One region of the Streptomyces sp. NPDC029169 genome, then DNA from elsewhere that is predicted to be linked to it. Evidence: riboswitches for the same ligand, from Rfam matches in the RefSeq annotation. Region 1 holds a riboswitch; each other region holds the start of a gene.
What was found. Region 1 has a riboswitch for cyclic di-AMP ahead of ACZ4VI_RS16915 (M23 family metallopeptidase). Riboswitches for the same ligand answer to the same signal wherever they lie in the genome.

Region 1 (4,204 bases):
CGGTGTCTGGTCCTGGGACTCGCGCTGATGGGCGGGGCGTTCCTGCTGCCGGTGGCCGTGCCGGGACTCGGGGGCCTGCTGCTGTGCGCGGCGGTCCTGGCCGTCGCGAACGCGGTGCTGTACCCGTACGAGATGGACACGGTCGTCGCGCTCTCGGGCGGGCGGTGGGTGGCCACCCACTACGGGCTCTACAACACCGTCTGCGGGATCGGGATCACGCTCGGGAACCTGGGTACGGGTGTCCTGCTCGACGTCACGGGGTGGTCGGCGACGCCGTGGCTGGTGCTGTGCGCGGTCGGGCTCGTGTGTGCGGGCGCGGTACGGGCGCTGGGGCGGGGCGGGCGGCTGGGCGGGCGGCTGGGCGGGGGTGGATGACGCGTCGTAGTTGAGCCCGGTGTCCCCCACTTGGCCGAGTGGGGGTCGCCGCGCGGCGCGGCTCCCGCCACCCTGGGGAGGGCGCGGTACCGTCCGTCGCCGTCGCCGCGTACGGACCGGGCAGGAGAGCACAGGTGGGGCAGGGGCAGGGGCAGGGTCAGGGACGAGGACGGAACCAGGGACGGAACCAGGGGCGGAACCAGGGCCGGAACCAGGGACGGAATCAGGGACGCAGCCAGGGGCGGAACCAGGGCCGGAACCAAGGGCAGGGGCGGGGAGAGCCGAACGGGCGCCCCGGGCCGCGCGCCGAGCAGGCTCGCCGGTTCATCCGCGCCCTGCCCCCGCTCGTCATCCTCGGCGGTGTCGTCTTCGACCTCTCCACCCCGCCCTCGTACACGGCCTCCCCGATGTTCTCGGCCGCGCCGCTCATCGCGGCCCCGTTCTTCTCGATGCTGACGACGCTCCTCACCGGCATCGCCGCGGTCCTCGCCGGCGTCGGTCTGCACGTCTACAACGACACCGTCACCGATGTCCCCTCCCTTATCGAGATGTTGACCGTCGTCACCGTCGCCGGCCTCGCCCTGCTCATCAACGGGGTCGTCCGGCGCAGCGGGCAGCGGCTCGCCTCGGCGCGGGTGATCGCCGAGACCGCGCAGAAGGCCGTCCTGCCGACGCCCGCCGAGCGGATCGGTGGGCTCCACGTCGCGGCCCGCTACGAGGCCGCGCAGGCGGACGCGTTCATCGGCGGCGACCTGTTCGCCGTCCAGGACACGCCGTACGGGGTACGGCTCGTGGTCGGCGACGTGCGGGGCAAGGGGCTCGACGCCGTCGAGGCGGTCGCTGTCGTGATCGGCGCCTTCCGGGAGGCGGCCGAGCAGGAGGCGACCCTGGAGGGCGTCGCGCAGCGCCTCGAGCGGGCGCTGGCCCGGGAGGGCACGCGCCGCTCCGGCCTCGACGCCTTCGAGGGGTTCACCACCGCAGTCCTGGCCGAGATCCCGCGCGGGCGCGGGCGCGTACGGGTGGTCAACCGCGGCCACCCCGAGCCGCTGCTGCTGTACGCGGACGGGGGCGTGGCGCTCCTGGAGCCGACCGAGCCCGCGCTGCCGCTCGGCATGGGCGAGCTGGCCGCCTGGCCGGACCGGGCCGACGAGGCCCCGTACCCGCCGGGCGCGACGCTGCTCGTCTACACCGACGGTCTCTCGGAGGCGCGCGACGCCTCGGGGGCCTTCTACGAACCGGCCGAGCGGCTCGCCGGGCGGATCTTCCCGGGGCCGGAGGAGCTGCTCGACGCGCTCGTCGACGACGTCCGCCGGTACACGGGCGGCGGCGCCCAGGACGACATGGCGCTGCTGGCGGTGAGCCGGCCGGGGGCGGGGCAGCCGGAGCGGCGCCGCACGATGCCGGTGGTGCCGTGACCACCCGTACGTGACCACCCGTACGTGACCATCCGTAGTGGAGAGGTACCGCTGCGATAACAATTGACGCACCGTCAGTTCCCAGGTCCCGGCAAAGGTCCGTACTGAAGCGGGATCAAATCGGGCTGTACTGGCTCAATCTCGCGAATGATCAACCGGAACGGCTTGGAATCCGGCCCTCGTGTCTATTAACGTTCGATAACGCAGCGCGGTCGTCCCAGCCGTCGCAAGAGACGGCACCGTGCGCACGCGCCGAATCCTGAAAAGGAACCGGGGAACCACCACTTGGGGTGAATCGGGCACCGTCGCACCCGTGCGGCACAGCCCGTAGGAGACCTTCCTGCTCCGAACCCGTCAGCTAACCCGGTAGGCGAGAAGGAAGGAAAGGAGCACGCCTCCGTGGCGTCCAACACCCCTGCCCCCGAAGCCCACTTCGATGCGTTCGGTGCCTCGGGCACCGCCGGGACGGACGACGACGCGACGGCGTGGGGGGAGTGGAACCCCACCGAGGACTCCCTGCGGCAGCAGTCCCGTTCGGGTGGCCGCCACCGCGTCGTGAAGCAGCGCTCCGGCTTCGCCCGCTCCTCCACCGTCCTCGGCGTCGGTGTCATCGCGGCCGTCGGCGCGGGCGGCATGGCGACCGCCCAGGACAAGGCCCCGGTCTCGATATCGCTCCCCGACCTCGACCTGCCGGACGCCTCCGAGCTGCCCGGCGTCGGCGAGCTCATCTCCGACGAGGACGGCGCGGACGGTACGGACGGTTCGGGCTCCGGGACGAACAACCCCCAGCCGCTCACGGCGAACCTCGCCCTGCCGGCCGACAGCGCCGGGCAGGCCGGGGGCTCCTCCGCCTCGACGGCGGACGCCGGTGAGGCGCTGCGTGCCCGCATCCTCCAGCAGGCCGAGCAGCAGCAGGCCTCCGCCGACGCCGCCGAGAAGGCCGCGGCGGAGAAGGCGGCCGCCGAGAAGGCCGCGGCGGAGGCGGCGGCCAAGGCGGACGCGGCCGAGAAGGCGGCGGCCGAGGCGAAGCGGAAGGCCGAGGAGGAGGCGGCGGCGAAGGCCGAGGCGGAGCGCCTGGCGAAGCTCGCCGCGAGCTACGCGCTGCCCACGTCCTCGTACACCCTCACCTCCACCTACGGCCAGTCCGGCTCCATGTGGTCCTCCGGCTACCACACCGGCCTCGACTTCGCGGCGCCCACCGGCACCCCGATCAAGGCGGTGCACGGCGGCACGATCAAGTCGGCGGGCTGGTCCGGCTCATACGGCTACCGGATCGTCCTGGAACTGGAGGACGGTACGGAGGTCTGGTACGCGCACCTGTCCTCGATGACGGTGAGCGTGGGCCAGTCGGTGGGCACCGGCGACACGATCGGCCGCGTGGGCGCGACCGGCAATGTGACCGGCCCGCACCTGCACCTGGAGGTCCACACCCCGGGCGGCGACGGCATCGACCCGGCGGCCTGGCTGGCGAGCAAGGGCCTCTCGGTCTGATCCTCTGACGCGGCGCCGGGCGGCGGGGTCGCACCCTTCGCGTCGCAGGGCCTGCCTCAGCTCCGGTACGGGTTGTAGCCGCCGTAGTCCAGGTACTGCGGCGGCGCCCACACCCGGCCCGTCGCCCGGGCCGCGTAGGTCAGGGCGGGGGAGGCGACCGGTTTGCGCTGCCAGAGGTGGTGGAGCAGCTCCTGCTCGCGCGCCGTGAAGTCCGGGACCGGCGCGCCGCGCTGGGCGCGGTGGCGCAGGAAGGCGAGGGTCGTCGCGAACGCCTCGTACTCGTTGACCGTGGTGGCGGCCGGCTTGCCGTAGGCACGGCGGGCGTAGTCGCGGGCCATGGAGCGGGCCCGCATCGAGGAGAGCGCGAGCGGCTCGGCGGGCGAGAGCCAGCCGGCCGCCGCGTACGCCGGGAGCTGCCCGGATATCGTGCGCAGCTCCCGCTGCCTGCTCCATATCGCGAGCCAGGTCAGCAGGCCGAAGGCGGGCACCATGAGCATGCCGTAGACCAGGATGAAGCCGAACGGGCCGAGGAGGGTCGCGGAGCCGTTCCACAGCGCATGCATGAGCATGGCGAGGAGCAGTCCGGCAAGGGGCAGCAGCGTCCGGCGCACCCGCAGGAACCTCCGGCGGGAGGTGGCGAGGGCGGCGAAAGCGAAGCCGAGGCCGGTGAAGACGGTGAAGAGCGGATGCGCGAACGGCGACATCACGATCCGTACGAAGAAGGTGCCCGCGGTCATGGAGCCGAGGCCGTCGGAGCCGAGATCCTGGTCCTCTCCGAAGGCGTTGCCGAGATAGAGGATGTTCTCGGTGAAGGCGAAGCCCGTGGCGGTGAAGCCGGCGACCACGACGCCGTCGACGAGGCCGGTGAAGTGCCGCCGCCGGAAGAGGAATATCAGCAGGATCGCCGCGGCCTTGGCGCTCTC
Region 2 (4,204 bases), on a different contig from region 1:
GGAGTGCCGCGCGAGGACCAGGACGACTTCCGGGACTGGGCCGGGATGATGATCCGGCACGGCGGAGGGCCGCGCGGCGGGGTGGCGCGGTCGGTCAAGAAGATGCGCGGCTATCTCGCGGAGCTGATCCACCGCAAGCGGCTCGATCCCGGCGACGACCTGATCTCTGGGCTCATCAAGGCCTCCGACCACGGCGAGCACCTCACCGAGAACGAGGCCGCCGCGATGGCCTTCATCCTTCTCTTCGCCGGCTTCGAGACCACCGTCAACCTGGTCGGGAACGGGGTGTACGCCCTGCTTCGCCATCCCGACCAGCGCGCCCGCCTCCAGGCCTCGCTCGCCGCCGGGGAACGGGACCTCCTGGAGACCGGCGTCGAGGAGCTGCTGCGCTACGACGGGCCGGTGGAGCTGGCGACCTGGCGGTACGCCATGGAGCCGCTGACGATCGGCGGGCAGGAGATCCCGGCCGGCGACCCGGTCCTCGTCGTGCTGGCCGCCGCCGACCGCGACCCGGCGCGCTTCGACGAGCCGGACACGCTCGATCTGTCCCGGCGCGACAACCAGCACCTCGGCTACGGGCACGGCATCCACTACTGCATCGGCGCCCCGCTCGCCAGGCTCGAAGGGCAGATCGCGCTCGCGACGCTGCTGACTCGCCTGCCCGACCTGCGACTTGCCGTCGATCCTGCCGATCTGCGGTGGCGCGGCGGGCTCATCATGCGTGGATTGCGCACGCTTCCTGTCGAGTTCGCACCAGTTGCGAACTGACGGGTCGTCAAGACTGTGACTTTTACGTGATCTCCGCTGCATCGACTTGTGACTGACGTTCGAATGCCGCTACGTTCACCGTCACCTCAGCAGTCACGCGAAAGGCAGCTCCGCATGCGCTCCGGGAACGGACGACACCGCAGACCCCGCCAGGCACCCGCCATCGTCGTCGCCGCAGGCGTGACGGGATCGGCCCTCGCGCTGCCCCTCCTGGGTGCGGGCTCGGCCTCCGCCGCCGATGCCGCGACCTGGGACCGCGTCGCCGAGTGCGAGTCGGGCGGCCTGTGGAGCGCCCACTTCGGCAACGGGCTCTACGGCGGGCTCCAGTTCACCCAGGAGACCTGGGAGAGGTACGGCGGTCTGGCGTACGCGACGAGCGCGGACCTCGCCAGCCGTGCCCAGCAGATCGCGGTGGCCGAGAAGGCGTTCGCCGCGGGTGACACGCAGTGGGCGACCTGTGCCCCGATCGCCGGGCTCACGAAGGGCGGCGCCACGCCCGATGTCGACCCCGGTCCGGCCGTCACGCCGGTGGAGCCCACGGGTCCGCTCCCGGAGTCGAACCGGACCGTCGGCCTCCCGGCCGACTCCGAGGCCTCTTCCAGTCCTTCCTCCAGCCCCTCGGCCGCGCCCGCACAGCCGGACGCCTCTGCGACCCCCGGGGCCCCGTCCCCGACCGTCACGCCGTCCGCGCCCGTGACCGAGGGCACCGGCAAGCACCGTGGTGACGCCGCCCCGGAGGAGACGGGTCATACGGACAAGGCGCCTGAAACGGGCCGACATGCCTCCCCGTCCGATGTGCCGGCACCTGGCGCGGATTCGATGAATCCGGACGGCAGTAGGGACACTCCGGACAACAGGGCTTCTCGGAACATTCGGGACGCTATCGGCGAATACACCGTCAAGCCGGGCGACAACCTCACCGAGATCGCCCAGGAGAACGAGCTCCCGGGTGGCTGGAGTGCCCTCTACGACGCCAACCGCGCGACGGTGGGCGACGACCCCGACCTCATCCTCCCTGGCCAGAGCCTCGACCTCGACATCGACCTCGTGAGCGAGACAGCCCCGAAGTAGGGGCAGTTCGGGGTCGTATGTCCGGTTCTGTTCAAGTGAGACATGAGTCTCTTTGTCTCAACTGGCGCGCCTCGTCCGCAAACTCTGCTTCCGTCACCTCTCACCTGCGTAAACACCCTTCGTCCCGAAGCGAGTAGGGGCGTTTTGTCCCCCATGGGCGTCTTTGAACTTCCCCCGGGTCTGTGTCTACGGTCGTCACCGCTCGCCACCGCGGGCCCCGTCGACCGGTACGCCGAATCCTGCCGTCGGCCGATGGGAACAGTCGTCGCGTCATGCGCCGAAGGCAGGAGCGGGGGACCCAAGGTAAGTGCCGTCCCCGGCCGTTGAGACAGACGGCCGACGGACCGGCTTGGGGTGAAGCCGCGCGCTGGGTCGCGCGGCCGGGCAACTCACATGGCCCGAACCCGACAGCTCACCTCGTAGGCGTCGGTGAGGAGAAGTCCCATGCTGTTTTCCGCCAAGGGCAAACACCGTCGTCCCTCCAAGGCCACCCGCGCCGTCGCCCTCGCCGGTGTCGCCGGTGTCGCCGTCGCCGCCCCGCTGATGACCGCCGGGTCCGCCTCGGCCGCCACCACCTCCGAGTGGGACACCGTCGCCCAGTGCGAGTCCGGCGGCAACTGGTCCATCAACACCGGCAACGGCTACTACGGCGGCCTGCAGTTCGCCGCCTCCACCTGGGCCGCCTACGGTGGCACCGCGTACGCCGCCACCGCCGACCAGGCCTCGAAGTCGCAGCAGATCACGATCGCCGAGAAGGTCCTGGCCGGCCAGGGCAAGGGTGCCTGGCCGAGCTGCGGCGTCGGCCTCTCCAACGCCGCGTACGACGGCGGCGCCGCCGAGCAGAGCGCCCCGCAGCAGCCGGAGCGTCAGGCCGAGCAGCCGACGACCCGCAGCGAGCAGCGGACCGCCCCGAAGGCCGAGTCCAAGAAGGCCGAGTCCAAGAAGACCGTCACCACCCCGGCCGGCAAGAAGGTCAAGAAGGGTGACGGCGAGTACAAGGTCGTCGCCGGTGACACCCTGAGCAAGATCGCCGCCGCCCACGACGTCAAGGGCGGCTGGGAGAAGCTCTTCGAGCTCAACAAGGACGTCGTCGAGGACGCCGACCTGATCTACCCGGGCCAGCAGCTTCACCTGAAGTGAGCCCGGCGGCTCGTGTGAGTCCGGCGGCTCACACGGGTCCCACGACCCTCCCGCGGTGACCACCCCGGTCCGGAGCGACTCCCCCCGTGCGCTCCGGGCCGGGGTTCCGCCCGTTCAGCGTTACCCATGAGTAGGTACGGGTCTTTTGCCCCCGGATGCATGCCCTTGGGTCCTTTTTCGTCCCAGGGGGCGGGCGCCCGGCTGGCTGGAGCCCGGGAGCCGGTTAGGCTCTTGTCGCAAGGCCGAAGCGACTTTGCATCGCAGCGTCACATCCAGCGTCACATCCCAGAAGGAGATGCTCGTGCCGTCCATCGACGTCGTCGTAGCCCGGGAAATCCTGGACTCCCGAGGCAACCCCACGGTCGAGGTCGAGGTCGGCCTCGACGACGGCAGCACCGGCCGTGCTGCCGTTCCGTCCGGTGCCTCCACCGGTGCGTTCGAGGCCATTGAGCTCCGTGACGGAGACAAGAACCGCTACCAGGGCAAGGGCGTCGAGAAGGCCGTCCTCGCCGTGATCGAGCAGATCGGGCCGGAGCTCGTCGGCTACGACGCCACCGAGCAGCGCCTGATCGACCAGGCCATGTTCGACCTGGACGCCACGGACAACAAGGCCTCCCTCGGCGCCAACGCCATCCTCGGCGTCTCCCTCGCCGTCGCGCACGCCGCGTCCGAGGCCTCCGACCTCCCGCTCTTCCGCTACCTCGGCGGCCCGAACGCGCACCTGCTGCCCGTTCCGATGATGAACATCCTGAACGGCGGCTCGCACGCCGACTCCAACGTGGACATCCAGGAGTTCATGATCGCGCCGATCGGCGCGGAGTCCTTCTCCGAGGCCCTGCGCTGGGGCACCGAGGTCTACCACACCCTCAAGTCCGTCCTGAAGACCAAGGGCCTGTCCACCGGCCTCGGCGACGAGGGCGGCTTCGCCCCGAACCTGGACTCCAACCGCGAGGCGCTCGACCTCATCCTGGAGGCCATCAAGCAGGCCGGCTACGCCCCGGGCAAGGACATCGCGCTGGCGCTCGACGTCGCCGCTTCCGAGTTCTACAAGGACGGCTCGTACGAGTTCGAGGGCAAGTCCCGCTCGGCCGCCGAGATGACCGAGTACTACGAGGAGCTCGTCTCCGCGTACCCGCTGGTCTCCATCGAGGACCCGCTGTTCGAGGACGACTGGGACGGCTGGAAGGTCCTCACCGACAAGCTGGGCTCCAAGGTCCAGATCGTC
Region 3 (4,204 bases), on a different contig from region 1:
ACCGCGGCGACCGGCCCGCCGCCCGGCTCGACGGCCGGACCGCCGTGGTCGTGGACGACGGCCTGGCGACGGGCGCCACGGCGGTCGCCGCCTGCCGGGTCGTCCGGGCCCAGGGGGCCGCCCGTATCGTCCTCGCGGTGCCCGTCGCGCCGCACGACTGGCGGGAGCGGATCGGCCGGGAGGCCGACGAGGCCGTCAGCGTCCACGAGCCGGAGTTCTTCTACGCGATCGGCCAGTTCTACCAGGACTTCTCACAGACCTCGGACGAGGAGGTCGTCGCCTGCCTGGAGCGCCACCACGCCGGTCAGGGCTCGGGCGCCGAGGACCCGGAGGTGCGCATCCCGGCCGGGGAGGTGCAGGTCGCGGGCCGCCTCGTGGTGCCCGACGACGCCCCGGGTGTCGTGCTGTTCGCCCACGGCAGCGGCAGCAGCCGGCACAGCCCCCGCAACCGGGCCGTCGCCGAGAGCCTGAACCGCGCCGGTCTCGGGACGCTCCTGTTCGACCTGCTCACCGAGGACGAGGCGGCCGACCGCGCCAATGTCTTCGACACGGAGCTACTGGCCGACCGGCTGGCCCGGGCCACGCACTGGCTGGGCCGGCAGCCCGGCCTCGACGGGCTGCGCACCGGCTACTTCGGAGCCAGCACCGGCGCCGCGGCAGCGCTGTGGGCCGCGGGCGACCCGCTGTCCGAGGTGGCCGCCGTGGTCTCCCGCGGCGGCCGCCCGGACCTCGCCGGACCCCGCCTCGCCCAGGTACGCGCCCCCACACTGCTGATCGTGGGGGGCCACGACCCGCTCGTACGCGACCTGAACGAGGAGGCCCAGCGTCAACTCCGCTGCGAGAACCGGCTCGTCGTCGTTCCGGGCGCCGGCCACCTCTTCGAGGAGCCGGGCACGCTGGAACAGGTCGGCGAACTCGCCGCCGGCTGGTTCGCCGACCACTTCTAGAGCCGGTGCCTCAGGAGCGGCTGTCAGTACGGCCCGTTGACGTTGTCGATCGAGCCGTAGCGGTCCGCCGCATAGTTGCAGGCCGCGGTGATGTTGGCGACCGGGTCGAAGAGGTCCATCGAGGTGCCCGGCACGTGGTAGGCCAGGAACGTCGGCTCGATGACCTGGAGGAGACCCTTGGACGGGGTGCCCTTGACGGCGTTGGAGTCCCAGAGGTTGATGGCCTGCGGGTTGCCGGAGGACTCGCGCATGATGTTGCGGTGGATCCCCTCGTACGAACCGGGGATGCCGTACTGCGCCATGACGTCCAGCGACTCGCGGATCCAGCCGTCCAGGTCGTTGGTGTAGCTCTTGGCCGCGGGCTTGGCGGCGGGGGCTGCCTTGGCAGCCGGGGCGGCCTTGGCGGGGGCGGCGGCCCGCTGCGAGCGGTCGGCCCGGTCCGTACTCGACTTACGGGCCGAGGACTTCGGCTGCGACGCCGGCTTCTTCGGAGCACTCACGGACTTCCCGCGAAGGGTGAGTTCGAGCCCGGGGTGAATAAGTGACGGGTTGTCACCGACAGCTTCGCGATTCGCCCGGTACAGGGCCTTCCAGCCGCCTCGAACATTCTGTTCGTCCGCGATCACGGAAAGGGAGTCGCCGCGGACGACGGTATAGGTCTTGGGGGCGGAATTCTGCGCGGTGGGAATCGATTCCGCGATCTTCGCGGGCGCGCTGAAGACGGTCTTCTCGACGGGTGCCGTCTTGGGGGCCGCGCTGGGCGCCGCGTGCGCGGTGGCCGTGGCGACGAGGGGGAGGGCCAGTGCGGCGCCACCCGTGCTCGCGAGGGCGATACCGCGGGTGAGGGGACGTCGCTTGGGGCGCCGGTGCTTACCGTGAGCGGGCATGAAGGATTCCTCTCCGGCGCCTGCGGGGTGAGCTGTCGGGTTAGGGCTGGAGCTGCCCGGCCGCACGCGTGCGGCTTCACCCCTAGCCGCTCCGGGAATCCGGACCGGCGAAAAAACTGGGTCCCCCGCTCCTGCCGACGGGTAAATGGGGGGTTTATCGGACGGTGGCAGGATTCGGCGTTCCGTCCGGGTCGAGGTGACCGTAGGCGAGAAATGTCGACCGGAACAAGACTCGGCACGGGTGGGCAATGTGTACAGAATTCATCGCCGCGTTTCTCGCGGCCCCGACCGCGCCGAACTTCCTTGCGGTACAAGGGAAGGGGGGTGCCCCGAGGGCCGCAGGCAGCCCCACGTGATTCATGTCACCCGGGAAGCCAAAACGGTCATTCCAGGAAATTCAGCTGGGTCGAGAAAAGGGACACAAGGGCGTGTAAATACCCTTGTGTCCCTTTTGGCTGGAACTGTGGGAATACGTTCAGCCCGTGATGCTCGGGGCCCCCGTCTCGATGTGACCGGTGTAGCGGCGCGACCAGGTGCCGTCGATGTCGGCGAGGATCGTGAAGTCGTACCAGCCGTTGCTGTACGCGACGGCGTTGAAGAAGTCCTCGCGGGAGGAGCTCGCCGGGACCGTGTACGTCCAGGGCCCGTCCGTGCGATAGGCGTCCGAGCGGATCGTGAAGGTCACCGGCCCGGCGGAGGTGTTGGTCATCTTGAACCAGATCGCCGTCTTCCCGGTGCCGGGCTCGGTCGCGAACCGCGCCGCCACCTCGATCGCCTTGCCCGCCTTCGAGGCGTCGCCGATGAAGCGCCGCAGGAAGCGGTTGGGGCCCATCATCGAGATGTCGTACTTGCCCGAGCCGGAGCCGAGCCCGATGTTGAAGTAGTCCGTCGACGTGGCACCCGGGTCGACCGTGTACTGCCAGGCCGCCGTGTCCCGGTGCTGGTGCGGGTGGATCGTGAAGTGCGCGGCCCGCTTCGCCTGCGCGCCCTGGTTCGTCATCGAGAACCAGGCGAGGATCTTGCCCGCCGCACCGAACTCGAACCGGTCGAGGTTTCCGTTGACCTGGTACGGCACGGCGCGCGCCGGGCGGCTGCCGGACTCCTGCGCGGGCAGGGCATTGTCCTGCGGCACCGGGTTGGGCAGCGGGCCGCAGGTGGACTGCCCGATGACCCTGGCGGTGGACGGGAGGCCCGAGGGGACGCCGTACACCGGATGCGCGAAGTCGAAGACACCCGTCAGGTCGCCGGTCACCTTCCGCCGCCAGGCGCTGATGTTCGGGCAGGTGGCGGGGGTGCCGAGGGCGGCCGTCCAGGTCTCCATGAAGCGCAGCACGGACGTGTGGTCGAAGACCTCGGAGCTGACCCAGCCGCCGCGCGTCCAGGGCGACATGACGATCATCGGGACGCGGAAGCCCAGGCCGATCGGCACGCCGTCGATGTACTCGCCGGGGGTGCCGGGCGGGGCGACCGGCGGCGGCACGTGGTCGAAGAACCCGTCGTTCTCGTCGTAGTTGAGGAACAGTACCGTCGAGTCGAAGACCTCGGGGTTCGCGGCCAGTGCGCGGTAGACGAGGTCCACGAAGTGCGCGCCGTCACCGGGCGGGGCGTAGGGGTGCTCGGAGAACGCCTCGCTCGCCACCACCCAGGAGACCTGCGGAAGGGTCCCGGCGACGACGTCGGCGCGGATCGCGGCGGCGATGTCGTCCGGAGTGGAGCCGGTGACCTTCGGCACCGAACCCATCCCGCGGTCGTACAGCGGGTCGCCGGGCCGCGCGTCGGTGAACTTCTTGAAGTATGCGAGGCCGTTGTCGCCGTAGTTGTCCTGGGCGTTCTGGTAGACCTTCCAGCTCACGCCGGCCCGCTGGAGCGCCTCGGCGTACGTCTCCCAGGTCAGCCCGGACTCCTCGCCGCCGTCCTTGCTGGCGGCGTCGATCTTGCCGCTCCACAGGAAGGTGCGGTTGGGCCCTGTGGCGCTGAGCGCCGAGCAGAAGTACGCGTCGCAGACGGTGTAGTTGTCGGCGAGGGCGTAGTGGAAGGGGATGTCGCCGCGGTCGAGATAGCCGAGGGTGCGGGTGTTGCCGACGCCCGTGACCCAGTTGTCCATCCGGCCCTTGTTCCACGCCGCGTGCTGGGAGGTCCAGCTGTGCGGGAGGTCGCCGTTGCACTGGGCCAGGGTCTCGCCGTCGACGCCGCCCGCCGGTGGGGTGGCGCTCAGCTTCCACGGGTACTGCCGGCCGCCCCAGTTGGGCTGGTTGAAGGTGCCCCAGCCGCCTGGGGTGTTGCCCGCGGCCCGGTCGCCGAAGCCGCGGACGCCGCGCAGCCTGCCGAAGTAGTGGTCGAAGCTGCGGTTCTCCTGCATGAGGATCACGA
Region 4 (4,204 bases), on a different contig from region 1:
CTCGTCCGAGACCTGCTCGTAGAAGCTGACCAGGCGGTCGGCGTCGTCGGCGGTGATGGGCCTGATGCGCGCGGTGCCGCCGTCCCGCAGGACCACGTCCGCTTCCCAGTGGTCGGGGTAGGCGTGGTCCGGCCGCTCCGGTCGTTCCGGCTGTGACGGCTGTTCCGACGCGCTCTGCATGGGGCAAGAGTACGGCCGGGGACCGACACGGACACCGGTCGCGCGGCGCCTGGTGCACCATGCAAGGGTGGGAAAACCGATCGGCTCTGGCGCAGGGCCGGAGGTCGGCCACGAGCACTCCGCGACCCATGAGAGACTGGTCTAGACAACCGGCTTTGAGACTTGAAGGGCAACACCATGGCTGAGCGCCGCGTCAACGTCGGCTGGGCCGAGGGCCTGCACGCCCGCCCCGCCTCCATCTTCGTCCGTGCCACCACGGCCTCCGGCGTCCCCGTGACGATCGCCAAGGCCGACGGCAACCCGGTGAACGCCGCGTCGATGCTCGCGGTGCTCGGCCTGGGCGCGCAGGGCGGCGAGGAGATCGTGCTCGCTTCGGACGCCGAGGGCGCCGAGGTCGCGCTCGACCGTCTCGCGAAGCTGGTTGCCGAGGGTCTCGAGGAACTGCCCGAGACCGTCTGACCGAATTTCCGGAGAAGCCGCACACGCCGACATGACGGTGGGTGCGGCTTCTTCGTTTCATCCGGCCGATTTCATGGGAATTCCGCGCAGCACAAAGAAGGCCCTCGAATTCCCGCTCTTTGTATACGGTCCGCTCGTTAATTCCGGGCGGTCGCCGTGTTGACGACGTGTTGCGAAACCCTCACACGCCCCCGCTCCCCGCGCTCCGGAAGCTTCAGCCGGTGCAGGACCAGCGAGCGCTCGGCGTGCATCGCGGTCAGGGCGCGGGCCCGTTCGGCGTCGCCCCGCGCCACCGCGTCCACGATCGCCCCGTGTTCCGCCCATGCCTCGACGGGCTGGGCGGGGGCCTCGACCGCGTACATCCAGGCGATCTTGTGCCGTAGCTGAGTGAGCAGGGCGGTGAGCGCCGGGCTGCCCGAGGCCTGCGCCAGCGTCTCGTGGAACCAGCCGCCGAGCGAGCGCAGATCGTCCCCCTGGCCGCGCCTGGCCCTCTCCTGCCCGAGCCTGACCAGGCCGCGCAGCACCTTGAGGTGCGCCTCGGTCCGGCGCTGGGCGGCGCGGGCGGCGCCGAGCGGTTCCAGGAGAGACCGTACGTCCAGGAGGTCCGCCGCCTCCTGCTCGGTGGGCTCGGCGACGTGGGCGCCGGCATGGCGGCGGGTGATCACGAAGCCCTCGGACTCCAGGGTGCGCAGGGCCTCGCGGACCGGGACGCGGGAGACTCCGTAACGGCGGGCGAGCTGCTCCTCGGTCAGCCGGCTGCCGCGCTCGAAGACCCCGGTGACGATGTCGTCCCGGATCGCCGTGCATACCGAGTGCGCGGGAATGCGCATGTTCGACCTCCGCCATGTGATCCGCGCGAAACCGGTTCTCCGGCGACTCTATTGCAGCGGGGCGGCATTTCCGATGGCTCTTCAGGAATCATGGATATCTTTTGGTCAGCGAAAAGCCCCGGCTCAGTACGAGCCGGGGCTTTTCTGACGCGCTTCTGACGCCTTCTGATGCGGTGTCGGTCAGACGTTCACGCCGCGGGCGCGCAGGTACGCGACCGGGTTGATGTCGGAGCCGTACTCGGCGGTGGTGCGGGCCTCGAAGTGGAGGTGCGGGCCGGTCGAGTTGCCGGTCGAGCCCGAGATGCCGATCTGCTGGCCCGGGGTGACGGACTGGCCGACGGAGACACTGATGGCCGAGAGGTGACCGTACTGGGTGTACGTGCCGTCGTTCATCCGGATGACGATGTTGTTGCCGTACGCGCCGCCCCAGCCGGCCTCGACGACGGTGCCGGAGCCGACGGAGACGACCTTGGTGCCGTAGGCGGCGTGGAAGTCGACGCCGGAGTGGCTGCCGGAGGACCAGAGCGAGCCGCCGGCCTTGTAGCCGGTGGAGACGTACGAGCCGGCAACCGGGAGCTGGAAGGAGTTGAGGCGCCTGCGCTCGGCCTCGCGGGCGGCGCGCTCCTTGGCCTCGCGGATCTCCTTGGCGCGGGCCTCGGCCTTCCGCTTCGCCTCCGCCTTGCGCTTCGCCTCCTCCTTGGCACGGGCCTCGGCCTCGGCCGCCTCGCGCTCCTGGGCGGCGGCCTGGGCGTCGATCGTGTCCGCGAGGGAGTCGGCGGCGACGATCTGGGTCAGGCCGGTGTCCTCGAGGGAGGGGGCGTCCGTGTCGACGGCGAGCGCCGGGGAGGCGAGGGTTCCGATGACGCCGGTGGTGGCGAGGGTCGCGACGCCGGCGAGGCCCGCGCTGCGGCGCGCCAGACGGCTCGGACCACGATGCTTCCCGGTGGCACGGGTGAACGCCATGTAGGGGCTGATCCTTTCCTTCCTTCTCGCCTACCGGGTTAGCTGACGGGTTCGGAGCAGGAAGGTCTCCTACGGGCCCCTCCGCACGGATGCGAAGGCGTCCGATTCACCCCAGGGACTTCGTGTGGGTCCCCGGCTCCCCAGGCTCGCGCCTGACGGGGACTCGGCGATGACTGTCCGATGCCGCGGGTGCGGCGGGTGCAACTGGCGAACAGCCGGATCGACGCTAGGCGGATCGTCCGTCAATCACCAAACAGTCACGCCTGTTTGTAAGACTTGCCACAGGTCATACACGCACCGTCCGCAGCATTTCGGACAAACAGCAGGACCCCGACGTATCGCTACGTCGGGGTCCTTCAGTGGTGCGAAACCTCGTCAGCCGGTGACGACGGTCACTTCGCCGATGCCGAGCGCGCGCACGGGCGCCTCGATCTGCGCCGCGTCGCCCACGAGGACGGTGACGAGACGGTCCACGGGGAAGGCGTTGACGACGGCCGCCGTCGCCTCCACCGTGCCGGTCTCGGCCAGCCGCGCGTACAACTGCGCCTGGAAATCGTCCGGGAGGTGCTGCTCGACCTGATCGGCGAGCGTCCCGGCGACCGAGGCGGCGGTCTCGTACTTGAGCGGCGCCACGCCCACCAGGTTCTGCACGGCCACGTCGCGCTCGGCGTCCGTCAGCCCCTCGGCGGCGAGGGTGCGCAGCACCCTCCACAGGTCGTCAAGTGCCGGACCGGTGTTGGGGGTGTCCACGGAACCGCTGATGGCGAGCATCGAGGCGCCGTTGCCCTTGCCGTCGGAGCGGAGCACCTGGCCGAAGGCCCGGACACCGTAGGTGTAGCCCTTCTCCTCGCGCAGAACGCGGTCGAGGCGGGAGGTGAGCGTGCCGCCGAGGCAGTACGTGCCGAGGACCTGGGCCGGCCAGACGCGGTCGTGCCGGTCGGCGCCGACGCGGCCGATCAGCAGCTGGGTCTGGACGGCGCCGGGGCGGTCGACGATGACGACCCGGCCGGTGTCGTCCGCCGTGATCGGCGGGACGGGGCGGGGCTCGGCGGCGTTCCCGGTCCAGGCGCCCAGCGTCTCGGCGAGGACCTTGTCCAGGTCCACGTCGGTCAGGTCGCCGACGACCACGGCGGTGGCCGTCGAGGGGCGGACGTGCGCCTCGTAGAAGGCACGGACGGCCGCGGCGTCGATCGCCTCCACCGTCTCCTCGGTGCCCTGGCGCGGCCGGGACATCCGGGAGTCGGCCGGGAAGAGCTCCTTGGAGAGCTGCTTGGCCGCCCGGCGGGCCGGGTTGGCCGTCTCGTGCGGGATCTCGTCGAGCCGGTTGCGCACCAGGCGCTCGACCTCGGAGTCGAGGAACGCCGGCGCGATCAGGGCCTCGGAGAGCAGCCCGAGCGCCTTGGGCAGCCGGGAGACGGGGACTTCCAGGGAGACCCGTACGCCCGGGTGGTCGGCGTGCGCGTCGAGCGTGGCGCCGCAGCGCTCCAGCTCGGCCGCGAACTCCTCGGCGGTGTGCTGGTCCGTGCCCTCGGAGAGGGCGCGGGCCATGATCGTGGCGACACCGTCGAGCCCCGCGGGCTCGGCGTCCAGCGGGGCGTCGAGGAGGACCTCGACGGCGACGACCTGCTGGCCGGGGCGGTGGCAGCGCAGCACGGTCAGGCCGTTGTCCAGGGCTCCGCGGTCGGGGGCCGGGAAGGCCCACGGCCTGGCGGTGCCCGGCTTCGGCTGCGGGTGGAACGTCATGCTCGTCAAAGACGCGGCAGCGTCGGTCA

Region 2: another riboswitch for cyclic di-AMP. It lies ahead of ACZ4VI_RS18025 (transglycosylase family protein); the one in region 1 lies ahead of ACZ4VI_RS16915 (M23 family metallopeptidase).
Region 3: another riboswitch for cyclic di-AMP. It lies ahead of ACZ4VI_RS25715 (transglycosylase SLT domain-containing protein); the one in region 1 lies ahead of ACZ4VI_RS16915 (M23 family metallopeptidase).
Region 4: another riboswitch for cyclic di-AMP. It lies ahead of ACZ4VI_RS21415 (M23 family metallopeptidase); the one in region 1 lies ahead of ACZ4VI_RS16915 (M23 family metallopeptidase).

What each region holds. Positions count from the first base shown of each region.
Region 1 covers NZ_JBVHXA010000007.1:367,982-372,185, forward strand. The annotation lists gene ACZ4VI_RS16905 (MFS transporter) at 1-375, shown strand, start outside; gene ACZ4VI_RS16910 (PP2C family protein-serine/threonine phosphatase) at 510-1,790, shown strand; cyclic di-AMP (ydaO/yuaA leader) riboswitch at 2,031-2,178, shown strand; gene ACZ4VI_RS16915 (M23 family metallopeptidase) at 2,190-3,281, shown strand; gene ACZ4VI_RS16920 (PrsW family intramembrane metalloprotease) at 3,338-4,204, opposite strand, start outside.
Region 2 covers NZ_JBVHXA010000008.1:233,771-237,974, forward strand. The annotation lists gene ACZ4VI_RS18015 (cytochrome P450 family protein) at 1-768, shown strand, start outside; gene ACZ4VI_RS18020 (transglycosylase family protein) at 883-1,839, shown strand; cyclic di-AMP (ydaO/yuaA leader) riboswitch at 2,105-2,280, shown strand; gene ACZ4VI_RS18025 (transglycosylase family protein) at 2,284-2,979, shown strand; gene eno (phosphopyruvate hydratase) at 3,275-4,204, shown strand, end outside.
Region 3 covers NZ_JBVHXA010000015.1:127,866-132,069, forward strand. The annotation lists gene ACZ4VI_RS25710 (phosphoribosyltransferase family protein) at 1-947, shown strand, start outside; gene ACZ4VI_RS25715 (transglycosylase SLT domain-containing protein) at 971-1,834, opposite strand; cyclic di-AMP (ydaO/yuaA leader) riboswitch at 1,837-1,996, opposite strand; gene ACZ4VI_RS25720 (phosphocholine-specific phospholipase C) at 2,310-4,204, opposite strand, start outside.
Region 4 covers NZ_JBVHXA010000011.1:105,993-110,196, reverse strand. The annotation lists gene ACZ4VI_RS21430 (bifunctional acetate--CoA ligase family protein/GNAT family N-acetyltransferase) at 1-180, opposite strand, end outside; gene ACZ4VI_RS21425 (HPr family phosphocarrier protein) at 358-639, shown strand; gene ACZ4VI_RS21420 (GntR family transcriptional regulator) at 777-1,469, opposite strand; gene ACZ4VI_RS21415 (M23 family metallopeptidase) at 1,650-2,432, opposite strand; cyclic di-AMP (ydaO/yuaA leader) riboswitch at 2,446-2,611, opposite strand; gene ACZ4VI_RS21410 (M16 family metallopeptidase) at 2,808-4,175, opposite strand; gene ACZ4VI_RS21405 (M16 family metallopeptidase) at 4,202-4,204, opposite strand, start outside.